Linked DNA regions of Pseudolabrys taiwanensis. The main gene of each other region encodes a partner of the protein of the gene in region 2 in a complex. Links are inferred from orthologs where the notes say so. Each region holds a gene or a part of one and is shown on either strand. Other genes may lie near its edges. The genes, in order: DW352_RS07790 and eno.

Region 1 (14,491 bases), 640 kb from region 2 along the record:
TAGGCCTTGTTGCTGGTCGCGTTCAACGCCTGCGCCAGCATGACGTCGATCAGCGGCGCGTGGTGCGACATCTGAGAGGCTTGCCGCAGCGGCGCCACCGCCTCGGCGGGCCGGCCGCCTTCCAGCAGCGCCTGACCCTTGAGTTCGTGGAAGTAGGGATTGCCCGGCTGCGCGCTGATGAGCCCGTCGATCATGGCGATCGCCTGGCGCAGGTCGGAATGCCGGTAGGCGGAGATGGCGCGGGCGTAACGCGCGGGCAGGCTGGTGTCGCTGAGCGGATAGCGGCGCGCGACCGTGCCGGGGTTCTCGAGGAAGCCGGACAGTTTGGCGCGCATCATGTCGTGCCGCATCTGCAGTTCGGGCGGATCCTTGCGGTCCCAATAGGGACTGGCTTTCGCCTGCGTCTCGAGCGCGGCGACGCGGTCGGTCGGCATCGGATGCGACTGCAGATAGGGATCGACGTATTTCGACGCGAACAGGTTCTCGCTGGCCAGACGCTTGAACAGGTCGACCATGCCGCGCGGCGACTGGTGCGTGGCGTTGAGGAATTTCAAACCGGCGTGGTCGGCCTGGTCTTCCTGCGTGCGCACGTAAGCCAGCAGCGAGCGCTGGATGGCGGATTGCGGCGCCATGATCGCCGCCATGCCGACGTCGCCGCCGCCGCCGCCGGCGCGGGCACCGGCCGCGAGGGCGCCGATGCCGGCGAGCAGGGCGATGATGGACGCGGTCTGGGCGCTGGCGAGCTGCTCGCGCAGGCGCTGCAGATGGCCGCCGGCCATGTGGCCGGTCTCGTGCGCGAACACGCCGATCACCTCATTCGGCGTCTTGGCGTCGAACAGCGCGCCGGCGTGGACGAAAATGTGGCGCCCGTCCATGACGAAGGCGTTGAACGAACGGTTGTTGAGAACGACGACCTTGACGTTCTGCTTGGCAAGACCGGCGGCGCGCAGGATCGGCGTCGCGTAATCGCGCATCAGCTGCTCGATCTCGGTGTCGCGGATGATCGGCATGCCACGCGTCGCACTCTGCGCGCGCGCGGGCGGCGCGGCCGGGCCCACGGATGTGAGCGCCACGGCGACGGCGGTGGCCATCGCCAGAGCGCGGGCTGCTGGCGCCCCGCGCCGGCGGCTGATAGGTGTGCCTTTACTAGTCATATTCCCGCTTTTACCGGCTGGGCGCGAACCTAGTGACACGCCTTCGGGCGGTCAACGCGAGGCCCGATCACGAGTGAGTCAGGGCACCGTTAGCGCTTAGGAAGGCCGGGGAATACGGCGACAGCGGGGCGGGACCCAAAGGCTTCGAATTCGATGCTCGACGTGGCGAAACGGCTCTTGATTCCCTCCAAACGCAGCGATGTGCCGCCGTTTATCGTCATGGACGTCATGGCGGCGGCGGCCCAGCGCGAGGCCGAGGGCGCGCACATCATTCATATGGAGGTCGGCCAGCCCGCCGCGCCCGCACCGGCGACCGCGCGACAGGCCGCCGCGGCGGCGCTTGCCGTCGGCCGGCTCGGCTACACCGAGGCGCTCGGCATGCCGTCGCTGCGGGCGCGAATCGCCCGGCACTATGGCGAGACCTATGGGTTCGATCTCGATCCGGCGCGGGTGGTGGTCACGACCGGTTCTTCCGGCGGCTTCATCCTGGCGTTCCTGGCGATGTTCGAGCCGGGCGACCGGGTGGCCCTCGCCAATCCCGGCTATCCGCCCTATCGCCACATTCTGACTGCGCTCGGCTGCGAGCCGGTGCTGATCGAGACCGATCCGGAGACGCGCTGGGCTTTGTCGCCCGAGCGGCTGATCGCCGCGCACCGCCAGAAGCCGCTCAAGGGCGTGATGGTGGCGAGCCCGGCCAATCCGACCGGCACCATGATGGATGCCGCCTCGCTCAAGGCGCTGATCGACACGGCGGAGGCGGAGGGCATCCGCGTCATTTCCGACGAGATCTATCATGGCCTCGATTATGCGTTTCGCGCCGAGACGGCGGTGAAGCTGTCGCCGTCGACCGTGGTGATCAACTCGTTCTCGAAATACTTCTGCATGACCGGCTGGCGCATCGGCTGGCTGGTGGCGCCGGAGCCTCTGGTGCGGCCGATCGAGCGCTTGCAGCAGAACCTCGCCATCTCGGTGCCGACCATCGCGCAGATCGCGGCGGAAGCCGCGTTCGACGGGCGCGAGGAGATGGAAGCGGTCAAGCACGGCTACGAAGAGAACCGCCGCATCCTCACCGAGGGCCTGCCCAAAGCGGGGCTCGACAAGTTTCTGCCGGTCGACGGTGCATTCTATCTCTACGCCAACATCGCGCGCTTCTCCGACGACAGCCTCGACTTCGCCAAGCGCATGCTCAACGAAGCGGGCGTCGCGGCGACGCCCGGCATCGACTTCGATCCGATCGACGGTCGGCATTACCTGCGCTTCTGCTACGCCGGCTCGGCGCAGGAGATGCATGAGGCGGTGCGAAGGATTGGGAGTTGGCTGAAACGGTGACGGCAGGGCGTATGGGGCCCCATCGCAAGTCGGCTTTAGCCGACTTGCGCACTGTCGGTGGCAGACATCGGGTAAACCCGATGTCTGCGCGCGAGGACGACAGAGAACGCAAAGCTTCACATTCGACGCGCGGTTACTGGGCCGCCGCGTCGAGCGCTTCGAGCACCGCGTACGCCGCGGTGACACGCGCCGGAATTGGAAAATTCTTGTTGGCCAGCATCACCAGACCGATTTTCTTGGCCGGCACGAACAGCGCATAGGCGCCGAAGCCATTCGTCGAGCCGGTTTTGTTGAACAGAGTCGGCCCCGAAGGCGTCTGCGGCGCGCCGAACTGCGTCGTCGCATTCGGCTGCTGGATCATCGCTTCGGAGTTGCCCGCCAACAGCCGGTCCAGCGTGACCGGATAGGCGTATTGCTCCCACCCAAGCCCTTGCACCATGTCGCCCGTCTTGAAGTAACCGATATGCGTTCCTTCGACGGCCCGCCGCATCGAGGGCTCGAGCGTGTCCGGACGGATATTCGCCTCGACGAAGCGGATCAAATCGGCCGCCGAGATTCTGACGCCGTAGGTTTCGGAATCGAAGACGCCCGGATTGGCGCGGATCGGCTTGTTCGCTTTGTTGTAGCCCCACGCATAATCGGCCATCGCCGCCTGCGGGACGCGGACGTAGGTGTGATTGAGACCGAGCTTGGGGAAGACATCGGTCTCCATGATCTGCGCGTAGTCGCGCTTCATCGCCAGAGCGGCGAGGTGGCCGAACAGGCCGAGGCTCGGGTTGGAATAACGTCGTTGCGTGCCCGGCGCGGCTGACGGCTGCCACTGCTGGAAGTAAGCGATCATATCGCGGTCGTTTTTGACCGGGCCGGGAAATTGCAAGGGCAATCCGCCGGCCGTGTAGGTGCCGAAGTTGAGCACGGTGGCTTTGTCGATGGGTTTGCCCTGAAGCGCGGGCATGTATTTGCTGGGATGGTCCTCGAGCGACAGCTTGCCGAGCGTCAGCGCGTAAGAGGCCACGGTCGCAGCGAAAGTTTTGCTGACCGAGCCGATCTCGAACAGCGTGTCCTTGGTCGGCGGCGTCTGCTTCTCCTTCGAGGCGACGCCATAAGCAAAGAAATGCTGGCGCCCGTTGACCGTCACGCCGAGGACGATGCCGGGCACGTCATATTGCTTCAACAACGGGCGGACGGCCTGATCGACGGCGGTGGTGAGCTTTTGAGGAGCGTCGGCCGCCTGGACGGTGACCGGGAGCAGACAGGACGACAGGGCGGCCAAGACGGACGCCATCTTCACGACAGGACTCAAGGGCTTCCTCATGTTTTGCCAACGGCGCGCAAGAGCGCTAGCGGCACGGAGGAAGCGGGGCCATTGTGGTGATTGCGAGACGCATGACTCTGTCATCCCCGCGAAAGCGGGGATCCAGTACGCCGTGTGCTATCGATAGGCTGCGGCGTACTGGATCCCGGGTCTCGCGGAGCCTGTCATGGGGCCGCGCTTCGCGCGGACCCATTGGCTCGCCCGGGATGACAATTGCCTCAAAACTCCACGTCGAGTTCGACGACTTCATCCGGCTCGGCTTTGGCGCCGTCGATCCATTCCTGCATCGCCGGCAGGTTCATGATCGTCTGCGCATAAGCGGCGCAATCGCTGTCGAGCTTCACGTCGTAGGTGAGGAAACGCGTCACGACCGGCGCGAACATGGCGTCAGCCATGCCAGGCGAGGGGCCGAACAGGAACGGGCCGGCGGCTTTGGCCAGACACTCGCGCCAGATCGACACGACGCGATCGATGTCGGCTTGCGCGCCGACCCAGACCTTGAAGCCCGGATGATGCGCCTTGATGTTCATCGGCAAGGCTGAGCGCAAATTGGTGAAGCCGGAATGCATCTCGCCGGAGATCGAGCGGCAATGCGCGCGCGCCGCGCGGTCCTCCGGCAGGAGGCCGGCTTGCGGCAGGATCTCGTTGAGATATTCGGCGATCGCCAAGGTGTCCCACACTTTGATGCCGTCATGCGTCAGGCACGGCACCAGGAACGACGGCGACAGCAGCAGCAATTCGGCGCGGGTCGAGGGATCGTCGCTGTTGACGATCTGCTCCTCGAAATCGAGGCCGGCCATCTTGCACAACAGCCAGCCGCGCAGCGACCAGGAGCCGTAGTTCTTGCTGGCGATGGTGAGGGTAGCCGTGGCCATGGGGCGCTAATGTCCCTTGTCAGTCGTGACCCGGCGCTGAGAGCTTAGACGAAAGCACAGGGCGTTCAATAGTTTCTCGCGCCGAAAGAGCGGCGTGGCCGATCTTTCGGCGCGGCGTCAAACGCGTCCGTTGTCGGGACGCCCGTGGCGGTATTGCAGCCACAGCAGCAGAAAGCCGAACAGCGGAATGAGGATGTCCGTCCAGAAGATCAGGCCGGCATTACCGGGCGCGAAATTGTGGGCGGCGATCATCTGGCGCACATGCCCGGCCGCCGCGCCGAGCGTGAAGATGCTCGGGCCGAGAATGGCGGCCAGCCGCATGTCGAAGCTGCGGAAGGCGGCGAGAAAGCCGACCGCCGCGAAACCGAGGCTGGCGACGGCCACCTCGAACTGAAACGGGCTGTCGGCCCAGCCGATGAAGCGGGCGGTCATCTCGCCGAAAAAGGCGTGCATGACGAAATTGTAGAGGTTGCTCAAGCCGATGCTGAACAAGACATGCCAGGCGAGCAGCTTGTCGATCACCCGCGCCGCAGTGCGGGGACGGCCGGCGCGGGCGATGCCCACGGCGGCGGCAAGCAGCCCCAGGACGAAGAAAGTGAGGGTGAAATTGGTCAGGACAATCCTGATCGTGTCGGCAATGACGCCAGCCATGGGCTGTTTGGCTCCTGAATAACACCTCTCGGTACCATAAAGACGGCAGTCAGGGCGGACGCGCCGGCCTGTGCCAACCGCACTTTTTTGTCTCGCAGCGCAACATTTTATGTTTTAGGCTGCTGTCGCGGTCTGCCGGGGCCGCCGGGGAATGAATGCTTTATCAGGCGTATCAAGCGCATTCCGACATCATGATGCCGGTGCGCTCGCTAGCCAGCATGGCCGCGACGACACTGGGCGCCTATATGAACGGCGTGCGGCCGGCCGCGCTCAGCAATCTCACGGCTGCTTACGAGTTGATCTCGCGCGCGGGGCTGACCCATACGCGCCCGCCCTACGGCATCGATACGGTGACGGTCGGCAACGAAGAGGTCGCCGTCACCGAGGAAGCGGCGGACGTCACGCCCTTCGGCACGCTGCTGCATTTCAAGAAGGCGACCACGCAGGAGCAGCCGCGCGTTCTGTTGATCGCGCCGCTGTCGGGCCACTTCGCGACCTTGCTGCGTGCCACCGTGCGCACGTTGCTCGCCGAACATGACGTCTACATCACCGATTGGCACAATGCGCGCGACGTGCCGCTCGAAGCGGGCCGCTTCGGCTTCGACGATTATGTCAGCCACGTGATCCGCTTCCTGGAGAAGATCGGTCCCGGCGCGCATATGGTGGCGGTGTGCCAGCCTTGCGTCGCCGCCCTGGTGGCGGCGAGCGTGATGGCGCAGGGCAATCATCCGGCGCAGCCGCGTTCGATGACGCTGATGGCCGGGCCGATCGATACGCGCGTCAATCCGACCAAGGTCAACGAACTCGCCAAGGCCAAACCGATCGACTGGTTCGAGCAGAACCTGATCGCGCGCGTGCCGTTCCGGCATGGCGGCGCGGGCCGGCGCGTCTATCCCGGGTTCGTCCAGCTCACCGCTTTCATGAGCATGAACATCGACCGCCACATCAAGGCGCATCAGGAGCTCTATCAGAACATCGCCAAGGGCGAGACCGCCAAGGCCGCGCAGACCAAGGCCTTCTATGACGAGTATTTCGCGGTGCTGGATCTCACGGCGGAGTTCTATCTCGAAACCGTGCAAATGGTGTTCCAGGAACATCTCTTGCCGCTCGGCGAACTGACCTATGAGGGCCAGAAGGTGGAGCCGGCGGCGATCAAGCGCACGATGCTGTTCACGGTGGAAGGCGAGAAGGACGACATCTGCGCCGTCGGGCAGACGCTCGCCGCGCACGATCTGTGCGCGAGCCTGCGGCCCTATCGCAAGAAGCATCACATGCAGGCCGGCGTCGGCCATTACGGCGTGTTCTCCGGACGGACCTGGCAGAACCAGATCTATCCGATGGTGAAGAACGTCATCCTGCAGAGCGAGTAGGGCGGTCTACTTCTTGAAGCCGCCGAGCACGGCCTTCATGCGGGCGCCGCGCTGTGTGTCCGGGCCGAGCGGGTCGGCGCCTTCCGGGTTGAGCTTGCGCTCGCAATTGACGTAGCCGTCCGGCACCACCGCGCCGGTGAAATTGTCGAAGCGGTGGACTTCGCAGTTGGGGCCTTTGACCGGCACGTAAGTGATCGAGCCGATGCGGAAGTCATCGATGGTCGGGGCGGGCTCCGCCGCCTCCTGCTGGGCAGGCCGCGTATTGATGAGGCCGGCAAACCAGCCGCCGAGACCGGCCGTGACGACGACCAGCGTGAACAGGACGCACAGGCTCATGACCTCGATGCGCTGCCGCGCCGAGATCGCGCTGCCGCGTCGCAGGCGTCCTCGCAAGCTCTTCACGGGTTGCGCGTTTGCCACGTAGGTGTCCGTCCGGTGTTGCTGGCGGACGGTAACGGCCGGTCATTGAGGAATGCTGAAGAGAATATGCACACTTTGTGGCAGGGCACCGCCGTGGCGGGTCCGCGGCCGCGCGCGCCCAAAGCACAGGCCTAGAATGGCAAATGGCGGCGGGCTGACACCGCAGGGCCGAGGCCAACGGCTTGCAAAGCAAACGCGCGGCGCCTCACGGTGGAAGCGCCGCGCGTGGCATCATAGCGCGACTATTCGTTTTCTTCGGCCGGCTCGCTCGCGGCGGCCGGCGCCGCCGGCTTCTTGGCGGCGGTGGGCTTGGCGCCGCCCTTCTTCATCGCGTCGCGGCGCGCCTGCGGCTCGTAATTGCCGCCGGCCATGCAACGCTTGATGAAAGCCTGCTGCTTCGCGCCGGTGAGGTTCTGGCTCTCGGCGCCGACCTTGCAGGTCTCCATCTTCTCTTCCTTGGTGGCGGCCGAAGCCGGCACGGCCAGGAGCAGTGGCAGGAAAGCAGCGGCGATCAGCGTGCGGGACGTCATGCGCGGGTCCTTGTTCATGCGGTGGCCTCTCTCTAGCACGGCTTGCCGCGCCTGTGACGGCACGCTGGATGGCGGCGGATTAGACAACGTTATCAGTCGGTTATCGGCCGCACGACCGCAGGTCGACCGTGCTTTCAGGTCGGTTGCCCGACCATATACGGGGATTCGCACGTTTGCGGAATTCAGTGGTAGTGCGGAGGTAGGGCTAAAACGTCGCGCAAGCAGGCGCGCGACACGGCGCCGGCATGTGTCGACTGCTGGATGGCAACAGGACGCGCCCATGACGCGTCTGCGTCCATGACGCGTCCTGCGATGACCGCGATCGCGGGCTCAGAAGAACGCCAGCGTGCGGATCTCGATGCTCTCGCGCGGGCGCGCGTTGCGCGGCGCGCTCGGATCGTCGAACGAGGTGTGCGCGGTCCAGCGGGCACGGCCGTCCTTGGCCGAGTCATAGACCTTGAACACCAGCGCCTCGTCGCGCGCCTGCCGCGGGAACCAGAACCATTTGTGCTTCGGATTGTACGCGACGGCGTAGGTCTGACCGATACGGTTGGGATAGCGCCGTTCGGACAGGATGAAATCGTCGAATGAGACGGTGCGCGCGTCGGCGATGGCGAGCGGGTGGTTCTCGATCGGATAGCGGATCGGCCGCCAGGCCTGGATGATGGCGAAGCGACGCTTGAGCAGCTCCTCGGCTTCATCCGGCAGAATGTCGCGGACGCGCTGCGGGCCCGACCATTCGGTGTAGTCGTTGTGGGCGCGCTGCACGACCTCGCGGATCTTGTGCTGTTCGCGCAAGCCATCGTCGGCGGTGCGCAAGGTGTGGTCGAAGACGACGACGCGCTTGGCGCCGCTCTCGGCTTTGATGAGCTCGATCACCTCGGGGTAGTAGACACGCTTGATCTCGTCGGCATCAAGGAAGTTCTGCATCTTCGTGTCGTGACGCACGAAGCGGAAGCCGTCCACGTCGAGCTTGAACTCATCGACATGCGGCCGGCCGTTGTGCATGACGACCTTGTGCGGATCGATCTTGCCGCCGCTTTTGACGTCGAGCGTGCCGCCTTCGCTCGTGGTCCCGGTGAAGACCTCGGTGCCGTCGTTGACGAGATAGTTGATCGTCGGCTCGATGGTCTGCGGATAGGTGTCGGCTTCGGCGAGTGCGGACATGGGCTGTCTCCGGCGTTGTTGCCGGAGAATCTAGGCAAGTCGCGCGAAAGCGACAATCACAGATTAGCGAGCGACCGTTTTGTTCTACCGCAGGGCCGCGGCGATGTTGCCGCCATCTACGGTGGTGATATCGGCGGTGGTTTTCAACTCCAGCGCCTGATGCAGGAAGGCCTGGGCGACGTCCTCGGCGGTGACCTCGCGGCCGAGCAAGTTCCCGCTCATGTAGTCCTTCTCGGTGAGGCCGCGTGCCTGCGAGCGCGCCTTGATGAAATCGTCGGTGAGCAGGCCGGAACGGATGCGGTCGGCATTGACCGCGTTGGCGCGGATGCCGTCGGCGCCGTAATCGAGCGCGTATTGGCGCACGAGGAACAAGGTCGCCGCCTTCGGCAGACCGTAGGGCCCGAAATTCGGTCCCGGATTCACCGCCTGCTTGGAAACGTTGAACAGCAGGCAGCCGCCGGTGCCCTGCGCGCGCATGATCTTCACCGCCCCCTGCGCCATCTTCTGATGCGCGAAGAAGTTCAGCTCGAAGCTCTGGCGTAGCACGCTCTCGTCGACCTCGCCGATCTTGCCCTGCCAGGCGGCGCCGGCATTGGAGACGAGAATGTCGACGCCGCCGAAATGCGCGGCGACCGCCTCGAAGGCTTTGGCGACGGACGCCGCGTCGGTGACGTCGCATGGCACGGCGAGCGCCGCGCCGCCGATGGCCTTCGCCTTGGCTTGCGCCGCGGTGAGATCGCGATCGAGCAGCGCGACTTCGGCGCCGGCTTGCGCGAAGGCTTTCGCCGTCGCCGCGCCGATGGCGCCGCCCGCGCCGGTGATCACCGCGACTTGTCCGGCCAGCGGCAACGGCTTGGCGCTGCCGAGCTTGGCCTGTTCGAGCGGCCAGTATTCGCAGTCGAACATGTCGGCTTCCGAAATCGACTCGAAGCGGCCGGTGGCTTCGGCGGCGGTGATGGCGTCGACGGCGGCTTCGGCTAGGTCGGCCGCGACACGCGCGTCTTTCTTGCTGGTGCCGAGACCGAACAGGCCGAGGCCCGGCACCAGGATCACGCGCGGCGCGGGGTCGAGCATGATGCGATCGCCGCCGACGCGCGCATTGTTGCGCGCGAAGTAGTCTTCATAGTGCTTGACGAAAGTGGCGACGGCGTCGCGCACCTGCGCGCGGAAATCGGCTTCCCGGCCGGCGCGGGGCGCGGGCGCGATGAGCGGCCAGTTCTTGGTGCGGATGGTGTGGTCAGGCGTGATGACGCCGGCCTGGCTGTAGCGCGACACATCGGCGCCGTTGACGAAGTTGAGGACAGCGGCGCCGCTGCGGAAGTCGAGCACGAAGCGTTTCCATGCCCCTTCGGTCTTGGCATCGGGGAGGGCGCAGGCGCCGCGCAGGATCGGCGCGATGTCGGTTTGCGTCGCGACCTGCTGCGGCAGTTGCGCCGAGACGAACACCGCCTTGCGGCCGCGCGCGAGATACTCCTCCGCGCGCGTGACCATCGCGATCATGCGTTCATAGGCTTCGCGCGCGTCGGCGCCGAAGGTGAAGATGCCGTGCTTCTCGAGGATCAGCCCCTCGACCGACGGATCGGCATCGAACGCTTCGGCCGACTTCTTGGCGAGACCGAAGCCGGGCAGGATGTAGGGCACGAGGCCCATGCGGTCGCCATAGACTTCGCGCGCCCGAGCCGGGCCATCGGGTTGGTCGATGAGGCCGAGCACGGCGGCCGAGTGGGTGTGGTCGACGAACTTGTGCGGCACGAAGGCGTGCAGCAGCGTTTCGACCGAAGGATTGGGTGAGGCGGGATCGATGAGGTTGGCGCGTTGCACGCGCACCATCTCGTCATCCGACATGGCCTTGCGCGCGCGCAAACGCTTGAGCGCGTCGAGCCGCACCGCCGGCATGCCAGGAGGGTCGATCGTCGCCATGTCCCAGCCGGAGCCTTTGACGCAGAGCACGTCGGTCTCCTCGCCGTTGAGATCCGTCACCCGCGTCTTCACCGAGGTGTTGCCGCCGCCATGCAGAACGAGTTGCGGATCGCGGCCGAGCAGCCGTGTCGTATAGACGCGCAGAGCGAGGTCGGCGCCGATGCCGGCTTTGCCGTAGCGGGCAATGGCTTCCTTCGCGTCGGCATCGTTCCAGGCGGATTTCATCAACACATCCTCTCACGCTCGGCATGCTCGCTGTCGCGGGCCGACGCCTTATACCCGAATGCGGGGCGCCGATCATCGTTCGCTGACGACGCCGGCGCGTCTCACGCGTCGGCCGAGTCAGCAAAATGCCCGCGGCGGTGAGCCGCGGGCATTATTCATTGAAAGCTATTGTCGATCAGCCCTTGTCGCCGAGCAGGCGACGGCCCCACCAGCCGCGCTTCGGCGCCGCCGGCTCTTCGCCCGTGCTGGAGACGACGGGGGTCGGCGCCTGTATCTCCACCGGCGCGGGCGCCGGCGGCGGGAGCATCACTTCCTCGGACGTCACGATCGGCGCCGGCTCGCGCACCGTCGAACGGCGGCGCGGCGCAGCTTCCGGCGCGGGCGCGCTTTCGGCGACAGGCTCCGGGGCAGGGGCGGCGGCTTCGGCCTCGCCATGCACCGGTGTCGGTTGCGCGAAGGGCGGAGCGATGACGCTCGCATCCTCGTCGCTGAGCACCGGATGCGACACGCCGTCGGCCGTCTCGTGCACGCCTTCTTCGTAAGACGCGGCCTGCTCGCCCTCGCGCGGCTCGGTGCCAGGGAGTCCATCGCCACGATGGCGATTGCGGCGGCCGCCGCGGCGTCCGCGCCGGCGGCGACGGCGATCGCCGTTTTCGCCTGCGGCGCCTTCCTCGCGGGCTTCCTGCGGCGCTTCCGCGTCCAGGCCTTCTTCTTCCGGCGAGCCGCCGTCGTGATCCTCATGCGCGACGGCATGTTCGGCGGCGGTCTCTTGCGTGAACGGCTGAGCCTCGCGCGGCGCTTCCTCGCCGCGGCCGCGGCCACGGCCGCGTCCCCGCCGGCGGCGGCGGCGGCGCTGATCGCCGCCCTCGCGGGTCGCCTCGGATTCGCCTTCGGCGGCTTCCGCCGTTTCGCCGGCTTCTTCCTCGCCTTCCGTCTCGGCGAATTCTTCTTCCTCGCCCGCGTAAGCTTCCGGCTCTTCCTCCTCCGGCACGATCAATTCGGGCTGCGCCTGCGCGGCGAGGGCGCGCGCGGCTTCGGCCGTGTGCACCTGCTCACCGCGATCGACGATGTAGGACTGCTGCGCGTTCACGCCGGCATCGGCGGACACAGTGATGGTGATGCGGAAGCGCTCTTCCAGCGCGCGCAGATGGGCGCGCTTGTGGTTGAGCATATAGAGCGCGACCTCGGAACGGGTGCGCACGATGAGGTTATGCGTGGCGCCCTTGTTGAGCATCTCCTCGACGGCGCGCAGGCACTGCAACGCCACCGACGAGACCGAGCGCACGTGGCCGGAGCCGCCGCACACCGGGCACTTCTCGGTCGACGACTCCAGCACCGACGTGCGGATGCGCTGACGCGACATCTCCATCAGGCCGAAATGCGAGATGCGGCCGACCTGGATGCGCGCGCGGTCGTGCTTGAGCGCGTCCTTTAGCTTGCGCTCGACCGTGCGGTTGTTGCGGTTCTCGTCCATGTCGATGAAGTCGATGACGATGAGCCCGGCGAGATCGCGCAGGCGCAGCTGCCGCGCGACTTCCTCGGCCGCCTCGACGTTGGTCTTGAGCGCGGTGTCCTCGATGTGATGCTCGCGCGTCGCCCGGCCGGAGTTGACGTCGATCGCGACCAGCGCTTCGGTCTGGTTGATGACGATGTAGCCGCCGGAGCGGAGCTGCACGATCGGCGAGAACATGGCATCGAGCTGGCTCTCGATGCCGTAGCGCGTGAAGAGCGGCTGATTGTCCTTGTAGAACTTCACGTTGCGCACGTGGCTCGGCATCAGCATGCGCATGAAGTCGCGCGCTTCGTTGAAGCCTTCCTCGCCGGAGACGATGATTTCGTCGATGTCCTTGGAATAGAGATCGCGGATCGAGCGCTTGACCAGCGAGCCTTCCTCATAGACGAGCATCGGCGCGGTCGACTTCAGCGTCAGGTCGCGCACCGTCTCCCACAAGCGCAGGAGATATTCGAAGTCGCGCTTGACCTCGCTCTTGGTGCGCGCCGCGCCGGCGGTACGCAGGATCACGCCCATGCCTTCCGGCACTTCGAGCTCCTGCGCGATTTCCTTGAGGCGGTTGCGGTCTTCGGCCGAGGTGATCTTGCGCGAGATGCCGCCGCCACGCGCGGTGTTCGGCATCAGCACCGAATAACGGCCGGCGAGGGAGAGATACGTCGTCAGCGCCGCGCCCTTGGAGCCGCGCTCTTCCTTGACGACCTGCACCAGCATTACCTGCCGGCGCTTGATGACTTCCTGGATCTTGTACTGCTTGCGGAAGCGCGGCACGCGCTCCTGCACTTCCTCGAGCGCGTCGGCGCCGCCGACGGATTCGACCACTTCTTCTTCGTGTTCGTGCTCGTCGTCGCCGTGCTCGTCCTCGTCGCCTTCGGCGGGCGCGCGTTCACGCGCTTCGGCCGGCGCGGCTTCATCGCCGTTAGCTTCGGCGGCTGCTTCGACCGGTTCGTCGAGATGATCGCCGGTCTCGGCGTGTTCTTCGTTGTGCTCGGGCGTCAGCGCGGGCTGCGGCTCCGCCTCGGGCGCGACCGGCGCGGTGGTCACTTCGAACAGCGGCGGCTCGACGATTGCCGTTTCGGGCGCGGGCGCTTCGACGGGCGCCGGTTCGGCAGGGGCGGCTTCGCTGGCGACCGGTTCGGCGGTCTCCGGCGCATGCGACGGCGTCTCGAATGCAGGCGTCGGTTCGGACAAGGTCGATGCGGTTTCGTTTAGGTCCGCCTGCGCCGCCGCATCGAGGCCGCTCTCGGCGGCGTTGATGTCGGTCGTCTCGGCGGCGGCGTCCGGCGCCGTCCCGTCCTCGCCGGCGATCGCCTCGCTGCGCACGGTGTCGCGGTTGCGGTCGCGATGGCGCTCGGAGCCGCGATTGCGGTGACGCCGGCCGCGACGCTGCGAGCGGTTCTCGTGTTCCTGCTCGGCGGAGCGGTGGTCTTCTTCCTCCTGCGCGAGCAGCGCCTGCCGGTCGGCGACCGGGATTTGATAGTAATCGGGATGGATTTCCGAGAAGGCGAGGAAGCCGTGGCGGTTGCCGCCGTAGTCGACGAACGCCGCCTGCAGTGACGGTTCTACGCGCGTGACCTTGGCAAGGTAGATGTTGCCGCGGAGCTGCTTGCGGTTAGCACTCTCGAAGTCGAATTCCTCGACGCGGTTGCCGCGCACGACAACCACCCGGGTCTCCTCGGGATGGGTCGCGTCGATGAGCATTTTGTCGGCCATGGGAAAGTCTCACTAGGCCACGTGTTCGCATCCGCTCGCGCGACGTTGACGGCGCAAAGCGGTACGGAAGAGGGGTGGCCTGACTGGTGTGGAGGGAAAGGATCGCGCCTTCACGCGGCAATTCGGCGGGGTCCATAGCAAGCCGCACCGTCACGATCTTGTCGCGAAAGCGGGGGACCTCGAATTGCCTTTGCTGCAGCAGTGGCAGCATAAAATTGCGACCCGTATGACTTCTGGCCGCGCCTCAAACAAGGCGCCGCCCAGGTTTCTCGTCGCTCACGGTTTAAAATTGCGCCCGGTCCATATGACCGA
Region 2 (15,162 bases):
TCGTCAGCGTCAGCGCGCTGCCGACGGCGACCTCGGTCTGCACCGGCAGTTGCAGCACCAGCTTCTCCCGCTGTTCGGTCACCATTTCGCAGCGCAGCCCGGCGCCGACATAGACGACCGCCTCAACGCGAACCGCGAAACCGCCCTTCCCGGCCGCGGCAAGCGACAGGCTTTCCGGCCGCGCCAGCAGCCGGCGCTCGGTGCCGGTGGCAAGTCCTGGCGGGCCGCCGGCAATCAACTCGCTGCCTGCGACCATGACGCGGTAGCGGCCTGGCCCGATCTCGCCGATCACCTTTGCGGCGAGCGTATTGGTCTCGCCGGTGAAGGCCGCCACATAGGTTTCAGTCGGCCGCTGATAGATCTCGCGCGGCGTGCCGATCTGCGCGATCTGGCCCTGCCGCATGACCGCGATGCGGTCCGACAACGACATCGCCTCGGCGTGATCGTGAGTCACGTAAATGGCCGTGATGCCTTGCGCACGCTGCACGTCGCGGATCAGCCAGCGCAGCTCATGCCGCAGCTTGGCATCGAGATTGGCAAGCGGCTCGTCGAGCAGCAACAGCCGCGGCCTTATGACGATCGCGCGGGCGAGCGCGACACGCTGCTGCTGGCCGCCGCTCAATTCGCGCGGCAACCGGTCCTTGAGGCCGAAGAGCTGCACCATCGCGAGTGCTTCGCCGACGCGGCGGCGCGCCTCCTCGCCGCGAATGCGCCTGGCTTGCAGGCCGTAGCCGACATTCTCCGCGACGGTCAGGTGCGGAAACAACGCATAGTTCTGAAAGACCACGCCGAAGTCGCGCCGCTCCGGCGGCACGGCGAGGACGCTGCTGCCATCCACCTGGATGTCGCCCGCGTCCGGCGCAATGAAACCGGCGACGCAACGCAAAGTCGTCGTCTTGCCGCAGCCGCTTGGGCCCAGCAACGTGAAGAACTCGCCGGAGGCGACCGCCAGATCGACTCCGGCGATCACCTGCACCGGACCGTGCGCCTTGCGCAGGCCGGCGATGTTAAGATGCGCCATGCTGTTTCGCCGCGAGCGTCCGCTCAGAGCTCCTTGGCCCAGCGGTCGAGCATAACCTGCCGGTTCTTGGCGACGAAGTCCCAGTCGAACGTGACGATCTTGGAAATGTCGTCGCCGGATACCGGGATGGCTTCCTTGAGCTCGTCGGGCACTTTCACCTTGCGGTTGGTCGGCGCGGTGAAAAACTCCTTCGCCAACAGCAACTGCACCTCGGGGCTCAGCATATAGTCGATGTACTTATAAGAAGCCTCCTTGTCGGCGGCGTTAGCCGCGACATTGAAGCTCTGATCGAACATCAGCACGCCATCTTCAGGCACCACGGTGCCGATCGGCACGCCCTTCTTCTGCAAGGCGACGGCTTCGGCGAAGTCGATCGGCGCGACGGCGACCTGCCCCTGCGTCAGGAGCGGAGCCATCGCCCCGCTGAAGTCGACCTGCGGGAACGGCCTGAGCTCGGCGATCTTCTTGAGGCCGGTATCGATATCGTACTGATCCTTGCCGAACATCTTGCCGGCCAGCATCAGGAACATCACGGCGAGCGAGTTGTTGACCGAATAGAAGCCGAGTTGCCCCTTGTATTTCGGATCCCACAGATCGCGCCACGCCTTCGGCGGCGTTTTGACGAGATCGGTGCGATAGGCGATGCCGATCGGCGAGACGATGCCGGTGACCGCCGCGTCGTCCTTGTAGCGCGCGATCGGATACACGTCGGCGAGATTGGCGACCTTACCGGCCGGCATCGGCGCGAAGAATCCTTCGGCGCGCAACATGACGGCGTAGCGTTCGTTGGTCATCAGCACATCGAACGGCGGCTTCTCCTTGCCGGCGGCGCGGAACGTCGTGACCCAGCTGTTGCCGAGGCCGATATCAAGCTTGGTCGGACGCCCGGCGGTCTTTTCGAAATTGGGCAGCAGTTGCGAGCGCCAAAACTTTTCCCAGCGGCCGCCATAGGTATTGATGACGTAAGGCGTGGTGTCGGCGTAAGCCGCGCGACCGAAACTTCCTAAAGCAGCAGTGCCAGCCAGTCCCGCGATCAGTCCCCGGCGCGTCAACTGAAACATGTCACAGTCCCCTGTTTTTGTTTGATTGCCTGCCTTCACGCGTCCTCGCGCCAGACCGTTCGGCGGTCAGCTTGCTTTTTTGCGGTAGTCGTAATTCCGGTTCAGCCGCTCCATCAGATAGTCGCCGTAACGCACGGGCGGGAAGCGCGGCGGATTGTTCGGCCCGACGCAGCTCGGCAGCGCGCCGATGACGGCATCCATGTCGGGATCGAAGAAGAACGGGCAGGAATAACGGTCGCCACCCGACACGTTGCGCACGAGATGCGGCGTCGACTGCCAGCGACCGTTGGTCCAGCGCGCGAGCATGTCGCCGACGTTGACGACATAGCTGCCGGGAATCGGCGTCGCCTGCAGCCAGGTGCCGTCGGTGTTGCGCACCGCCAGACCACCCGACATGTCCTGCATCAGGATGGTGAGGAAGCCGTAATCGGTGTGCGGCGCCGAGCCGAAGGTTTCGTTGTCGGCGGTCGGCGGCTGCGGCGGGTAGTGCAGCAGCCGCAGGAAGGTCGTCGGATGCTTGAAGTAAGGTTCGAGCGCATCGGGCGGCAGATCGAGCGCGATGGCGATCACACGCAACAACGCAACGCCGAAGGCGTTCAGCGCCCCGACGTAAGCTTCGACGTCGACGCGGAAATCCGGCAATTCGGACGGCCACTGGTTCGGGCCGTTCAGCGGCGAGCCGAAGCGCGGATCGTTTTCCGGCACCTCATGCATGTGCATGAAGGACTCGCTGTAGTTCGGCCGCGTCACCTTGGCCACCGACGAGGTTTCGATCAGCGAGGTGTTGGGCGCCATATAGCCGCGGTGGAATTCGTTGATGGCGAGCGCGGCCTTGCGCTCCTGCGGCAGCGCGTGGAAGCGCTTCGAGGCCGCGAACAGCCGGTCCATCAGCGCCTGCGGCACGCCGGTATTGACGAAGTAGCAGAAGCCAACGCCGCGGAAGGCGTCGTCGATCGCCTTGGCGATGGCGCCGTGCCGGCCGGGGTCGGACAGCCCGCCGCCGAAATCGACGATGGGCAACTGGACCGGGGGAAGCGGTGCATTCGTCATCAGGGACACCTCACATTTGCCGGCGGCGGGTCCGCTCCTGTATATTGTCGATTGTATCCAAGACCGGTCCGGCCACAACGGGCGGCCCTGCACAAATTGTAGCCCTGCTAAAACCATGACCCTGTTGAAGGCCGACCTTCTTGCAACCGACTTCGCCCAACCTCCGTCGCTGGGAGCGGAAATCGTGCAGCGGCTGGAGGCCGAGATCATCCTGTTGCGCCGCGAACCGGGCAGCCGCATCGGTGAAGAAGAGGTCAGCGCCCGTTACGGCGTCAGCCGCTCGCCTGTTCGCGAGGCACTTCGGGCGCTCGAATCGGATGGGCTCGTCGCGCGCTCGCCGCGTCGCGGCGGCATCGTCACGCCGCTATCGCTGGAGAATCTGGACGCGATCTGCACTTGCCGTGTGCCGCTCGAAGGCCTGGCCGCCGCGAATGTCGCCGCCGCCGCGGAGGCGGCAACGCTGAGCGCCTTGCAGGACACGATCGACCGCATGGAGGCCGCGCATCAGCGCCACGATGCCGAGGCCGCGTTCTGGGCGAACGCCGCCCTCACCGACGTCCTGCATAACAACTGCGGCAATCCGGTGCTGCGGCGGCTGCTCGACAGCGTCAACAAGCAGGCGCTGCGCTATCGCTATTACGCCTACCGGGAAACGACCGACATCATCGCCGCGTCGATCGCCGACAATCGTGAGATGCTGGCAGCCATTCGCCGCGCCGATCCGGACGCCGCGCGCATGGTGACCGAGCAACTGGTGCGCAAGAGCTGGCAGCTCACGCACGATCATCTGGCCGCGCGGCTGGCGCGGCCCAAGGTCGTCGACAAGGCTGCGGACGAGGCGTGAGTTCAGGCGCGCCGGATCGCGCGCCAGATGAACAGGAAAACCACCGCGCCGATGGTGGCACTGATCAGGTTGCCGATGAAGTCGGGCCGGATCATGATGTTGAGCCGCGGCAGAATGGCGCCCGCGACGATGGCCCCGATCAGGCCGACGGCAAGATTGCCGAACAGGCCGCCGCGGCCGCCGAGAATGATATGCGCCAGCCAGCCGGCGACGAGCCCGACGATAATCCAAGCGATAATGCCCATAATGCCCCCCTTTTACGCCTTCGGCGGCAGGCGGTTGCTCGGCGTCGAATTGGAAATCTTCAGCTCGTCTTCCGACATGTCAGCGCCGACATCGCCGAACAGCGGCGTCGACAGATAGCGCTCGCCCGTGTCGGGCAGCATGCACAGGATGGTCGAGCCAGGCTCGGCCTGTCTCGCGACTTCCAGCGCGCCGGCAAAGGTCGCGCCGGAGGTGATGCCGACGAAGATGCCTTCCTGCTGCGCCAACGCCTTGGCGCACTTCATCGCCTCGGGGCCGGCGATCGACAGAAGCTTGTCGAACGCCTTCGCGTCGACGGCTTCGCCGGTGATGCGCGGGATGAAGTCCGGGCTCCAGCCCTGCATCGGATGCGGCTTGAAGGCAGGATGGGGCTTGGCCGGCGTGCCGTCGGCATTGCGCTCCTGCGCGACGCCGGAGGCGAGCATCGGCGCGTCGGACGGCTCGCAGACGATGATCTTGGTCTCGGGCCGCTCCTTGCGCAGCACGCGCGAGACGCCGGTCAGCGTGCCGCCGGTGCCGAAGCCGGTGACCCAGTAATCGAGCCGCTCGCCGGCGAAATCGTCGACGATCTCGCGCCCCGTGGTGCGCTCGTGCATGTCCGGATTGGCTTCGTTCTCGAACTGGCGCGTCATGAACCAGCCATGCGTCTTGGCCAGTTCCTGCGCCTTGTTGACCATGCCGAAGGCACGCTCGGCCGCCGGGGTCAGCACCACCTTGGCGCCGAGGAAGCGCATCAGCTTGCGGCGCTCGACCGAGAAGCTTTCCGCCATGGTGATGACCAGCGGATAGCCCTTGGCGGCGCAGACCATGGCAAGACCGATGCCGGTGTTGCCGGAGGTCGCTTCCACCACCGTCATGCCGGGCTTGAGCTCGCCCGACTTCTCCGCCGCCTCGATAACGCCGAGCGCGAGACGATCCTTCACCGAGCCGAGCGGGTTGAAGGCCTCGACCTTGACGTAGAGATTGACTCCGGCCGGAGCCAGCTTGTTGATCTTGACGACCGGCGTGCGGCCGACGGTGTCGAGAATGCTGTCGAACTTGGCCATGTGTCTTCCAGTCCTTTCCGCATCGTCATGGCCGGGCTTGTCCCGGCCATCCACGCCTTACCTTGCAGCGATGCCCTAAGACGTGGATGCCCGGCGCAAGGCCGGGCATGACGCAGCAAAGCTACATGTTCAGCACGCGCCCATAAGCATCCAGCACCGCTTCCTTCATCGTCTCCGAAATCGTCGGATGGGGGAAGATCGTGTGCATCAATTCTTCTTCGGTCGTCTCGAGATTCATCGCCACGACGAAGCCCTGAATGAGCTCGGTGACCTCCGAACCGACCATATGCGCGCCGAGGAGCTGGCCGGTCTTCTTGTCGAAGATGACCTTGACCAGGCCTTGATCCTCGCCCTGCGCGATCGCCTTGCCGTTGCCGACGAACGGGAAGCGGCCGACGCGAATGTCGCGGCCGCCCTCCTTCGCCTTGGCCTCGGTGAGCCCGACCGAGGCGATCTGCGGATGGCAATAGGTGCAGCCCGGGATCTTCAGCTTGTCCATCGGGTGCGGATGCAGGCCCTTGATGGCTTCGACGCAGATGATGCCTTCGTGCTCGGCCTTGTGCGCCAGCATCGGCGGGCCCGCGACGTCGCCAATGGCGTAGATGCCCGGCACGTTGGTCTTGCAGAAGTCGTCGATCTTGATGGTGCCGCGCTCGGTCTTCACGCCGAGCTTCTCCAGGCCGAGGTTCTCGACATTGCCGACGACGCCGACCGCGGCGATGACGCGATCGACCGTGATCTGCTGCGTCTTGCCGTCCGCCTCGATGGTGGCGGTGACGCTGTCGGCCTTCTTGTCGAGCTTGGTGACCTTCGCGCCGGCGATGATCTTCATGCCCTGCTTCTCGAACTGCTTGCGGGCGACGCCGGCGATCTCGGCATCCTCCACCGGCAGGATCTGCGGCAGCACCTCGACCACGGTCACCTCGGCACCCATGGTGCGATAGAACGAGGCGAATTCGATGCCGATGGCGCCGGAGCCGACCACCAGCAGCGACTTCGGAAACTTGGTGGCGGCGAGCGCGTCGAAATAGGTCCAGACCAGCTTGCCGTCCGGCTCGAGGCCCGGCAGCGTGCGCGGCCGCGCGCCGGTGGCGACAATGATGTGCTTGGCCTGATAGGTGCCGGCGCCGAGCGCGTCCTTCGGCATGTTCACGAGCGGCGAGTCGTAGTTTTTCACCGTGATCTTGCCCGGCGCGTCGATCACCGCCTCGCCCTTGATCGTGGTGATCTTGTTCTTCTTGAACAGGAAGCCGACGCCGGTATTGAGCCGGTTCACGACGCCGCGCGAGCGGGCGATCACCGCCGCCGGATCGGCTTTCACGTTCTCCGCCGCCAGGCCGTAGTCCTTGGCATGCGTCATGTAGTGATAGATCTCGGCCGAGCGCAGCAGCGCCTTGGTCGGAATGCAGCCCCAGTTGTTGCAGATGCCGCCGAGGAATTGGCGCTCCACCACCGCGACCTTGAAACCGAGTTGCGCGGCGCGGATGGCGGTGACGTAACCGCCGGGACCGGCGCCGATGATGATGATGTCGAAAGATGTGTCGGCCATGCTTCTTCTCTTTCCCCTCTCCCCTTGAGGGAGAGGGTGGCTCCGAGCGAAGCGAGGAGCCGGGTGAGGGGTCCTGCTATCGCGTGACGAACTAAGCACCCCTCACCCGGCTTCGCGCCTGCGGCGCTCAGCCACCCTCTCCCTCAAGGGGAGAGGGTAAGAAAGCTCACACCACCATCATCACCGGGTTTTCGATCAAGGTCTTGAACGCGGTGATCAGCTCGGCGCCCAGCGCGCCGTCGATGGCGCGGTGATCGCACGACAAAGTGCAGGACATGATGGTCGCCGGCACGATCTGGCCGCCCCGCACCACCGCCCGCTCCTCGCCGGTGCCGACCGCCAGGATCGACGCCTGCGGCGGATTGATCACCGCGGTGAAGTCCTTGATGCCGTACATGCCGAGGTTCGACACCGACGACGTGCCACCCTGGTACTCGTTCGGCTTGAGCTTGCGCGCCCGCGCCCGCGCGGCGAGATCGCGCATCGCATTGGAGATGGCCGACAGCGACAAGGTTTCGGCCTTATGGATGATCGGCGTGATCAGGCCGCCCGGCAGCGCCACAGCGACGCCGATGTCGGAATGCTTGTGCTTGAGCATGCCGCTCTCGGCCCAGGAGACGTTGGCCTCCGGAATCCGTTGCAGGGCAAGCGCCAGCGCCTTGATGACGAAGTCATTGACCGAAAGCTTGAACAACGGCTTGCCGTCCGCGCCCTTGGGCGCCGACGCGTTGATCTCCTCGCGCGCGGCGGTGAGCTTGCCGATGTCGCAGTCGATAGTGAGGTAGAAGGTCGGCATCGACTGCGTCGCGGCGGTGAGCCGCTGTGCGATCGTGCGACGCATGCCGTCATGCGGCACGAAGTCGTAGGAGCCTTCTTCGTACAGCGCGCGGATCTGGGTGTCGGACAGGGCCGGTGCCGGAGCGCCGGCGGCAGGTGCCGCCGCTGCGCCAGCAACGGGCGCGGCGCGCAGGCCCTTGCCGGACTTTGCCTCTTCGATGTCGCGCGCAACCACACGGCCATGCGGACCCGAGCCGTCGACCCGCGACAGATCGATGCCCGCGTCCTTGGCGAGCCGGCGCGCCAGCGGCGAAGCGAAAACGCGGCCAGTCGTGGTGGGCTTCGGCGCCGCCGCTTGCGGTGCGGCAGCCGCAGCCACCGGTGCCGCAGGCGCGGGCTTGGCTTCAGCAGGCTTGGCTTCAACGGACTTGGGAGCGGCCGCTGCGGGAGCAGCAGCCGCCTGCGGCTTGGCCGCAGCAGCTCCTGACGACGCCGCGGCCTTCACATCCTCGCCGTCGGCAGCGAGCACGGCGATGACCGCGTTCACGGCGACGTCCTGCGTGCCTTCCGGCACCACGATCTTGGCGATGGTGCCTTCGTCCACCGCCTCGTATTCCATCGTCGCCTTGTCGGTCTCGATCTCGGCGATCACGTCGCCGGATTTGACCTTGTCGCCTTCCTTCTTCAGCCACTTGGCAAGGTTTCCCTTTTCCATCGTGGGCGACAGCGCGGGCATGAGAATGTTAGTGGGCATGGGCGACGGTTACCGGTAGCAGACGGCTTTGGCTGCTTCGACCACCTCGGCGGCGGACGGCAGCGCGAGCTTTTCGAGATTGGCGGCGTAAGGCATCGGCACCTCCTTGCCCGACACGCGCGCGACCGGCGCATCGAGATAGTCGAAGGCGTTCTCCATGAGGCGCGCGGCGATCTCGGCGCCGACGCCGGACTGGGCCCAGCCCTCTTCCACCGTTACGGCGCGGCCGGTCTTCTTCACCGACTCGACGATCGTTTCCGTATCCATCGGCTTGAGCGTGCGCAGGTCGATCACCTCGGCGTCGATGCCCTGGCCCGCCAGCTCCTCGGCCGCCTTGAGCGCGTAACTCATGCCCATGGACCAGGAGATGATGGTCACGTCCTTGCCCGGACGCGCGATCTTGGCCTTGCCGATCGGCAGCACGAAGTCATCGAGCTTCGGCACCGGCGACGAATGGCCGTAGAGAAGCTCGTTCTCCAGGAAGATCACCGGGTTCGGATCGCGGATCGCGGCCTTAAGCAGCCCCTTGGCGTCGGCGGCGGTCGATGGCGACACCACCTTCAAGCCGGGGATGTGTGAATACCAGGATGAGTAATCCTGACTGTGCTGCGCGGCCACACGCGCGGCCGGACCGTTCGGGCCGCGGAACACGATCGAGCAGCCCATCTGACCGCCGGACATGTACAGAGTCTTGGCCGCCGAGTTGATGATCTGATCGATCGCCTGCATGGCGAAGTTGAACGTCATGAACTCGACGATCGGCTTGAGGCCGGCAAGCGCGGCGCCGACGCCGAGACCGGCAAAGCCCTGCTCGGTGATCGGCGTGTCGATCACGCGCGCGGCGCTGAACTCCTGCAACAGGCCCTGGGTCACCTTGTAGGCGCCCTGATATTCGGCGACCTCTTCGCCCATCACGAAGACGTCCTTGTCGCGCCGCATCTCCTCGGCCATCGCGTCGCGCAAGGCTTCGCGCATGGTCATGGTGACCATCTCGGTGCCTTCGGGAATGCTGGGATCGGCGGCGGCTTTGACGAGGGGCGCTTCAGGCGCCTTCTGCTCTTGGTTGGGCGCCGGTGCGGCGGGCGCCTTGGCTTCGGTCGTTTCGGATTTAGCGGGAGGAGCGGATTCGGCGGCTTTCTGCTGGGCTGCGGGTGCGGCGGCTTTAATGGCGCCTTTGTCCTCGCCCTCGCCGAGAATGACGGCGATCGGCGTGTTCACCGCGACGTCCGCGGTACCCTCAGGAACGAGGATCTTGCCGAGCGTCCCTTCGTCGGCAGCCTCCACTTCCATGGTGGCCTTGTCGGTTTCGATCTCGGCGATCACATCGCCGGATTTGACGGTGTCGCCTTCTTTCTTAAGCCACTTGGCGAGGTTGCCCTTCTCCATCGTGGGCGAAAGCGCGGGCATCAATACTTCGGTCGGCATGGGCTATTCTGTTTCCTCGGGGCCCGGCTATCGGCCTTCAACGGACACTTGAACTCAGCGGTAGATGTCGGTGTAGAGCTCGGCGACATCCGGCTCGGGATCGTGCGTGGCGAACTCCGCCGCCTCGTTGATCAGATCGCGCACCTGGGCGTCGATCTTCTTCAACTCGTCTTCCTTGGCGAACTTCTTCTCCAGGATACGCGCCCGGGCCATATCGATCGGATCGTGCGCGGTGCGCACCTTGTCGACTTCCTCGCGCGTGCGGTACTTCGCCGGGTCGGACATCGAATGGCCGCGATAGCGGTAGGTCAGCATTTCGAGGATGAACGGCCCCTTGCCGCTCCGGCACCATTCCGCGGCGCGCTCGCCGGCGGCCTTCACGGCGCGCACGTCCATGCCGTCGACCTGCTCGCCCGGAATGTTGAAAGAAGCGCCACGCTTGGAGAAGTCGGTCTGCGCTGAAGCCCGGTTGACCGCCGTGCCCATGGCGTAGCGGTTGTTTTCGATGATGTAGATGACCGGCAGCTTCCACAGCTCGGCCATATTGAAGCTCTCGTACACCTGGCCCTGGTTGGCGGCGCCGTCGCCGAAGTACGTGAGCGAGATGTTGTCGTTGCCGCGATAACGGTTGGCGAAGGCAAGGCCGGTACCGAGCGGCACCTGCGCGCCGACGATGCCGTGCCCGCCGTAGAAATTTTTCTCGCGGCTGAACATGTGCATCGAGCCGCCCTTGCCGCGCGAATAGCCGTGGGCGCGGCCGGTCAACTCCGCCATCACGCCTTTGGCTTCCATGCCGCAGGCGATCATGTGGCCGTGATCGCGGTAGCCGGTGATCACCTGGTCACCGTCCTTCAGCGCCATCTGCATGCCGACGACGACGGCTTCCTGTCCGATATAGAGATGGCAGAAACCACCGATCAGACCCATGCCGTACATCTGACCCGCCTTCTCCTCGAAGCGGCGGATGGTCAGCATCGTACGATAAGCGTCGAGCTCCTGCTGCTTGCTGAAGTCGGCGACGGCCCCTTGCGGGACCGGTTCCTTCTCATCTGTGCTCTGGGATTTCTTAGCGACCGCCATGGGCACTCCTTACGACGAATGGCGCAACCGGCTTCGTTCCGTCCCATAGCGTACTTCGCGTAACGGCGGAAGCGCGACACTGCGCGACTATATGCGTCGACATCATCAAAAATTCATGGGCCTGCGCCACCGCCGCATAGCGATAACGCCCAATCCTCCAAAAGGATTCTGCGGCGATTTTGCAGTGCCACCGGCGCGGCCATTTGCTTGCGCGCTAACGTAGGCCGACGCAATTTCCTGTCAGCAGAACGCGCCAGCGCGCAATGCGCTATGCTGCACTGCAATCAAATGTCAGCGGGGCGGCAGGAGAAGCGTCAAGTCACGCGGGTCGGCGAATCCGAGCAGCTTGCGAGCCCGCTCATCGAGCATATCAGGGTCGATGCGATCAGATCGCAGAAGAGCGACTCGCCGGTCCCAGTCGGTGCGTTCGGCCCTCAGCGTTTGCAGCTCCTGCTGCATGGAGGCGAGCTGCTGCTCGAGGTCCTTCTGCGCGCGCAGGCCATGGTTGCCGCTATAGGCGTTCATGCCAAAATAGCCGATGAAGGCACCGGCAAAGAGATAGAGACCGAGCGCGGTCAGAATGGCGCGGCGGCGACGATGGGAAACCATGCAGCCAAAATGCCGCACGGCCGTTAAGGCGGCTTTAATGTCCCACCGCGCCCTGGAGATTATCGAGCGCCGGCCCGCCTTCCCGGCCGTGGCACACTGCCGCTCCCGGCGGCGCTACACCCGCTGCCGGATCTCGTTGAGGACGAAGTTGCCCAGCCGCTTGCCGCGGTTGCGGAGCACCTTCAGCACGCCCTGGTCCACGAAGTAAGTAAGCAGAATCGAGTCGCGGGTCTTCACCCGGTCATGAACCGCGTCCGCCGAATGCCAGGTGTCGCTGCCCACGGCAAAGGCGTAGCCGGTGTTGGGCGCAAACCGCATCTGCGAATGCTTGGGCTTGGAGCCGTCCGGCAGCACGTCGTGGAAGATCGTGCCGATGTCGGTGTTGGCGTCATCCGCCGGCAAGTAGAGCTGGACGGTGATTCCCTTCCAGCGCGTGTCGGTGTGCGGCGTGATCAGATAGCCCGGGATGTCGCGGGTCAGAATCGGAATCGGATACATGCCGACCTTGGCGAAATCCGCCCCGAACCGCTTCGACAGGCCCGGTCCGAGCCGCCGGATGAAGGCCTGCTTGACCTTTTCCGAGCAAAGGGCACGGCCCACCACATCCCACAGCGCCTTCTTTTCCGGCGGCAGATTGCGGATGTATTCGGGGAACAGGTCGATCTTCACCCGGGTATGGGTACCGTCGTCCAGGTCGTGTCCCTTGCTGCGCCCGTGCATCGGCCGGTAGTCGCGCGACTCCGGCATCAACGCCAGGATCTTGGCGTACATGTCCGGCGGGAACACGTGATCGAACTCGAGATGAAAAAATGGCTTCTCGACCGCCCGGGCGGTGTCGATAGAGCGAACGACGTAGTCCGCGAGCTGATCGACGACTCGCGCCCGGTCGTTGCGGGCCAGCGATACGGTCTGATCCATGCGGGGCCTCTCGGTGAAACCGACTATAACGGCCCCGCAATCTGGTGTGATTTGGCGCCCGTGACAAGCGGCCACGTGCGTAACGTTGCCGCTTGGAGGTACTTTAAAGAGCGTCAGCGCGCCGCCTTGACCACGCTCCGGCCGGCATATTTGGCTTGTTCGCCAAGCTGTTCCTCGATGCGCAGCAGCTGATTGTACTTGGCCGTGCGATCCGAACGCGCCAGCGACCCCGTCTTGATCTGGCCGCAATTGGTCGCGACCGCGAGATCGGCAATGGTAGAGTCTTCCGTCTCGCCGGAGCGATGCGACATCACGGCCGTGTAGGCGGCTTTATGCGCCATCTCGACCGCGGCCAAGGTCTCGGTCAGCGTGCCGATCTGGTTCACCTTGACCAGGATCGAGTTGGCGAGCCCATCCTTGATGCCCTGCGACAGGCGCGTGACATTGGTGACGAACAGATCGTCGCCGACGAGCTGGCACTTCTTGCCGATGAGATCGGTGACGAGCTTCCAGCCTTCGAAATCGTCCTCGGCCATGCCGTCCTCGATCGAGATGATCGGATAGGCGCCGACGAGCTTGGCGAGATACTCGGCCTGCTCCTTCTTCGAGCGGGTCTTGCCCTCGCCTTCGTAGACATAAGCGCCGTTCTTGAAGAACTCGGTCGAGGCGCAGTCGAGCGCCAGCATGACGTCCTGACCCGGCTTGTAGCCCGCCTTCTCGATCGCCTTCATGACGAAGTCGAGCGCGTCCTCGGCCGACTTCAGGTTCGGCGCGAAGCCGCCCTCGTCGCCGACATTGGTGTTGTGACCCGCCGCCTTCAGCTCGCTTTTGAGCGTCTGGAAGACTTCAACGCCGGCGCGCAGGCCTTCGCTGAAGCTCTCGGCGCCCACCGGCATGATCATGAATTCCTGGAAGTCGATCGGGTTGTCGGCATGCGCGCCACCGTTGACGATGTTCATCATCGGCACCGGCAGGAGGCGCGCGGCCGTGCCGCCGACATAGCGGTAGAGCGGCAGGTTGGCGGCATTGGCCGCCGCCTTGGCTACCGCCAGCGACACGCCGAGGATGGCGTTGGCGCCGAGGCGAGCCTTGTTCGCCGTGCCGTCGAGCTCGATCAGCGTCTCGTCGATCTGCGCCTGGGTTTCCGCCTCCATGCCGCCGATGGCATCGAAGATCTCGCCGTTGACGGCATCCACGGCCTTGGTCACGCCCTTGCCGAGATAGCGCTTCTTGTCGCCGTCCCGCAGCTCGACCGCCTCGTGCGCGCCGGTCGAGGCGCCCGACGGGACCGCGGCGCGGCCGAGCGAACCGTCCTCCAGGAGCACATCGACTTCGACGGTGGGATTGCCGCGGCTGTCGAGGATTTCGCGGCCGATGATGTCAACAATGGCGGTCATGGGTTACTTCGGTTCCGGCGGTAGGGAGAACGGGGAATATGCCGGGCTTCTACAGGATGGCGCGGCCCCTCGCCAAGGGGCGCCGGCGCGGCGGCTGTCATCCCGTCGTCACCCGCCCTTGACCGGCGTGGCGCAATCGGTGAAAGGCTGCCGCCATGGCCAAGAAGACTACGCCCCTGCAACTCGGCCGGCCGGCCGTCATCCCCGCCTCGCCGGACGAGGCCGTGCTCGACCGCGTGCCGAACCCGCACCGCGACACCAACTATCTCGCGCGCTTTACCGCGCCGGAGTTCACGACGCTCTGCCCGGTCACCGGCCAGCCGGATTTCGCGCACCTCGTCATCGACTATGTGCCGAACAAATACCTGGTCGAGTCGAAGTCGCTGAAGCTCTATCTGGTCAGCTTCCGCAATCACGGCGACTTCCACGAAGGCTGCACGGTCGCCATCGGCAAACGGCTGTTCAAGCTGCTCGAGCCCAAATGGCTGCGCATCGGCGGCTATTGGTATCCGCGCGGCGGCATACCGATCGACGTGTTCTGGCAGGCCGGCAAGTTGCCGAAGGACATGTGGGTGCCCGACCAGGGCGTCGCGCCCTATCGCGGGCGCGGTTAGACGATCGGCGGCCGCCGCAGCTTGGCCGCGCAGACAAGGCCCGTGACGGCCAAGATCACCGCACCGACAATGAGGCTCGGCCCCACACCGGCGAAGGCAAAACCGACGTTGTAGATCGCCGGTCCCGCCGCTTGGCCTAAGAAAAAGAAGAACGAGTGCAGCGCCAGCGCCGAGCCGCGCGCGGCCGGCGCGAGCTCGCTGGCATAGACCTGGATCACCGCATGCAGCACGTAGAAGGCAAGGCCGAGCGCCATGAAGTTCGCGAATTCGAACGGCCACGGCAAACGGAGCGCAATGACAACCAGGCAGGCCCCCATCGCCATGCCGCCGGAGCGCATCATCCACGTCTCGCCGACGCGCGAGAGCAGCCATCGGACGATGAAGGCATAAGCGGCGCCGCCAATGCCGAAACCGCCGATCACCAGACCGGCGATCGAGGCGCGCGTCTCGCCGGCCTGATGCAGCAGTTCCGCCATATGCGGGAACACGCCGTACATGAAGGCGCCTTCGAGCAGGACCGCGCCGAAGCAAATCTTGGCCAGCGGATGCGAGAAGATGGTCCGGTAGTTCGGCCCGATGCTGCTGAGGTCGAACTTGCCGCCCGCTTTGCCGACGCCGCGGAGCCCCGGAACCGCGACCGCGAGTGTCGCGAAACCGAGCCCCGCCATGACGATGAAAACCGCGCGCCAGTCGAACAGGTCGGCCAAGGCGCCGGCGCCGAAAGCGCCCAATAGGTTGCCAGTCATCAAGGCG

What was found.
Region 1: the proteins of eno (region 2) and DW352_RS07790 are in contact, whole or in part, in a solved structure (PDB 2FYM), measured with the Escherichia coli proteins. The link is inferred for Pseudolabrys taiwanensis from one-to-one orthologs.

Annotation. Positions count from the first base shown.
Region 1 is NZ_CP031417.1:1,622,894-1,637,384, reverse strand. Bases 10,932-14,491 are described here. They hold DW352_RS07790 (Rne/Rng family ribonuclease), read right to left. Parts: upstream 14,180-14,491; coding sequence 11,132-14,179; downstream 10,932-11,131. Other genes in these bases: DW352_RS07795 (bifunctional aldolase/short-chain dehydrogenase), read right to left, coding at 10,932-10,956. Outside these bases: DW352_RS07840 (M48 family metalloprotease), read right to left, coding at 1-1,091; DW352_RS07835 (pyridoxal phosphate-dependent aminotransferase), read left to right, coding at 1,308-2,483; ampC (class C beta-lactamase), read right to left, coding at 2,617-3,798; DW352_RS07825 (glutathione S-transferase family protein), read right to left, coding at 4,017-4,673; DW352_RS07820 (DUF6790 family protein), read right to left, coding at 4,791-5,324; DW352_RS07815 (polyhydroxyalkanoate depolymerase), read left to right, coding at 5,480-6,694; DW352_RS07810 (hypothetical protein), read right to left, coding at 6,701-7,096; DW352_RS07805 (PsiF family protein), read right to left, coding at 7,357-7,644; DW352_RS07800 (CmcJ/NvfI family oxidoreductase), read right to left, coding at 7,975-8,811; more of DW352_RS07795, read right to left, coding at 8,896-10,931. UniProt on the Escherichia coli protein: Endoribonuclease that plays a central role in RNA processing and decay. Required for the maturation of 5S and 16S rRNAs and the majority of tRNAs. Also involved in the degradation of most mRNAs.
Region 2 is NZ_CP031417.1:979,440-994,601, reverse strand. What follows is about bases 11,654-14,498. They hold eno (phosphopyruvate hydratase), read right to left. Parts: upstream 13,796-14,498; coding sequence 12,512-13,795; downstream 11,654-12,511. Other genes in these bases: DW352_RS04650 (MFS transporter), read right to left, coding at 14,406-14,498; queF (preQ(1) synthase), read left to right, coding at 13,951-14,409; DW352_RS04665 (hypothetical protein), read right to left, coding at 11,654-12,398. Outside these bases: DW352_RS04725 (ABC transporter ATP-binding protein), read right to left, coding at 1-1,021; DW352_RS04720 (ABC transporter substrate-binding protein), read right to left, coding at 1,045-2,082; DW352_RS04715 (isopenicillin N synthase family dioxygenase), read right to left, coding at 2,149-3,132; DW352_RS26680 (GntR family transcriptional regulator), read left to right, coding at 3,095-3,976; DW352_RS04700 (GlsB/YeaQ/YmgE family stress response membrane protein), read right to left, coding at 3,979-4,221; cysK (cysteine synthase A), read right to left, coding at 4,234-5,286; lpdA (dihydrolipoyl dehydrogenase), read right to left, coding at 5,408-6,835; DW352_RS04685 (pyruvate dehydrogenase complex dihydrolipoamide acetyltransferase), read right to left, coding at 7,002-8,366; DW352_RS04680 (pyruvate dehydrogenase complex E1 component subunit beta), read right to left, coding at 8,376-9,791; pdhA (pyruvate dehydrogenase (acetyl-transferring) E1 component subunit alpha), read right to left, coding at 9,846-10,766; DW352_RS04670 (FtsB family cell division protein), read right to left, coding at 11,163-11,480; more of DW352_RS04665, read right to left, coding at 11,595-11,653; more of DW352_RS04650, read right to left, coding at 14,499-15,162. UniProt on the Escherichia coli protein: Catalyzes the reversible conversion of 2-phosphoglycerate (2-PG) into phosphoenolpyruvate (PEP). It is essential for the degradation of carbohydrates via glycolysis.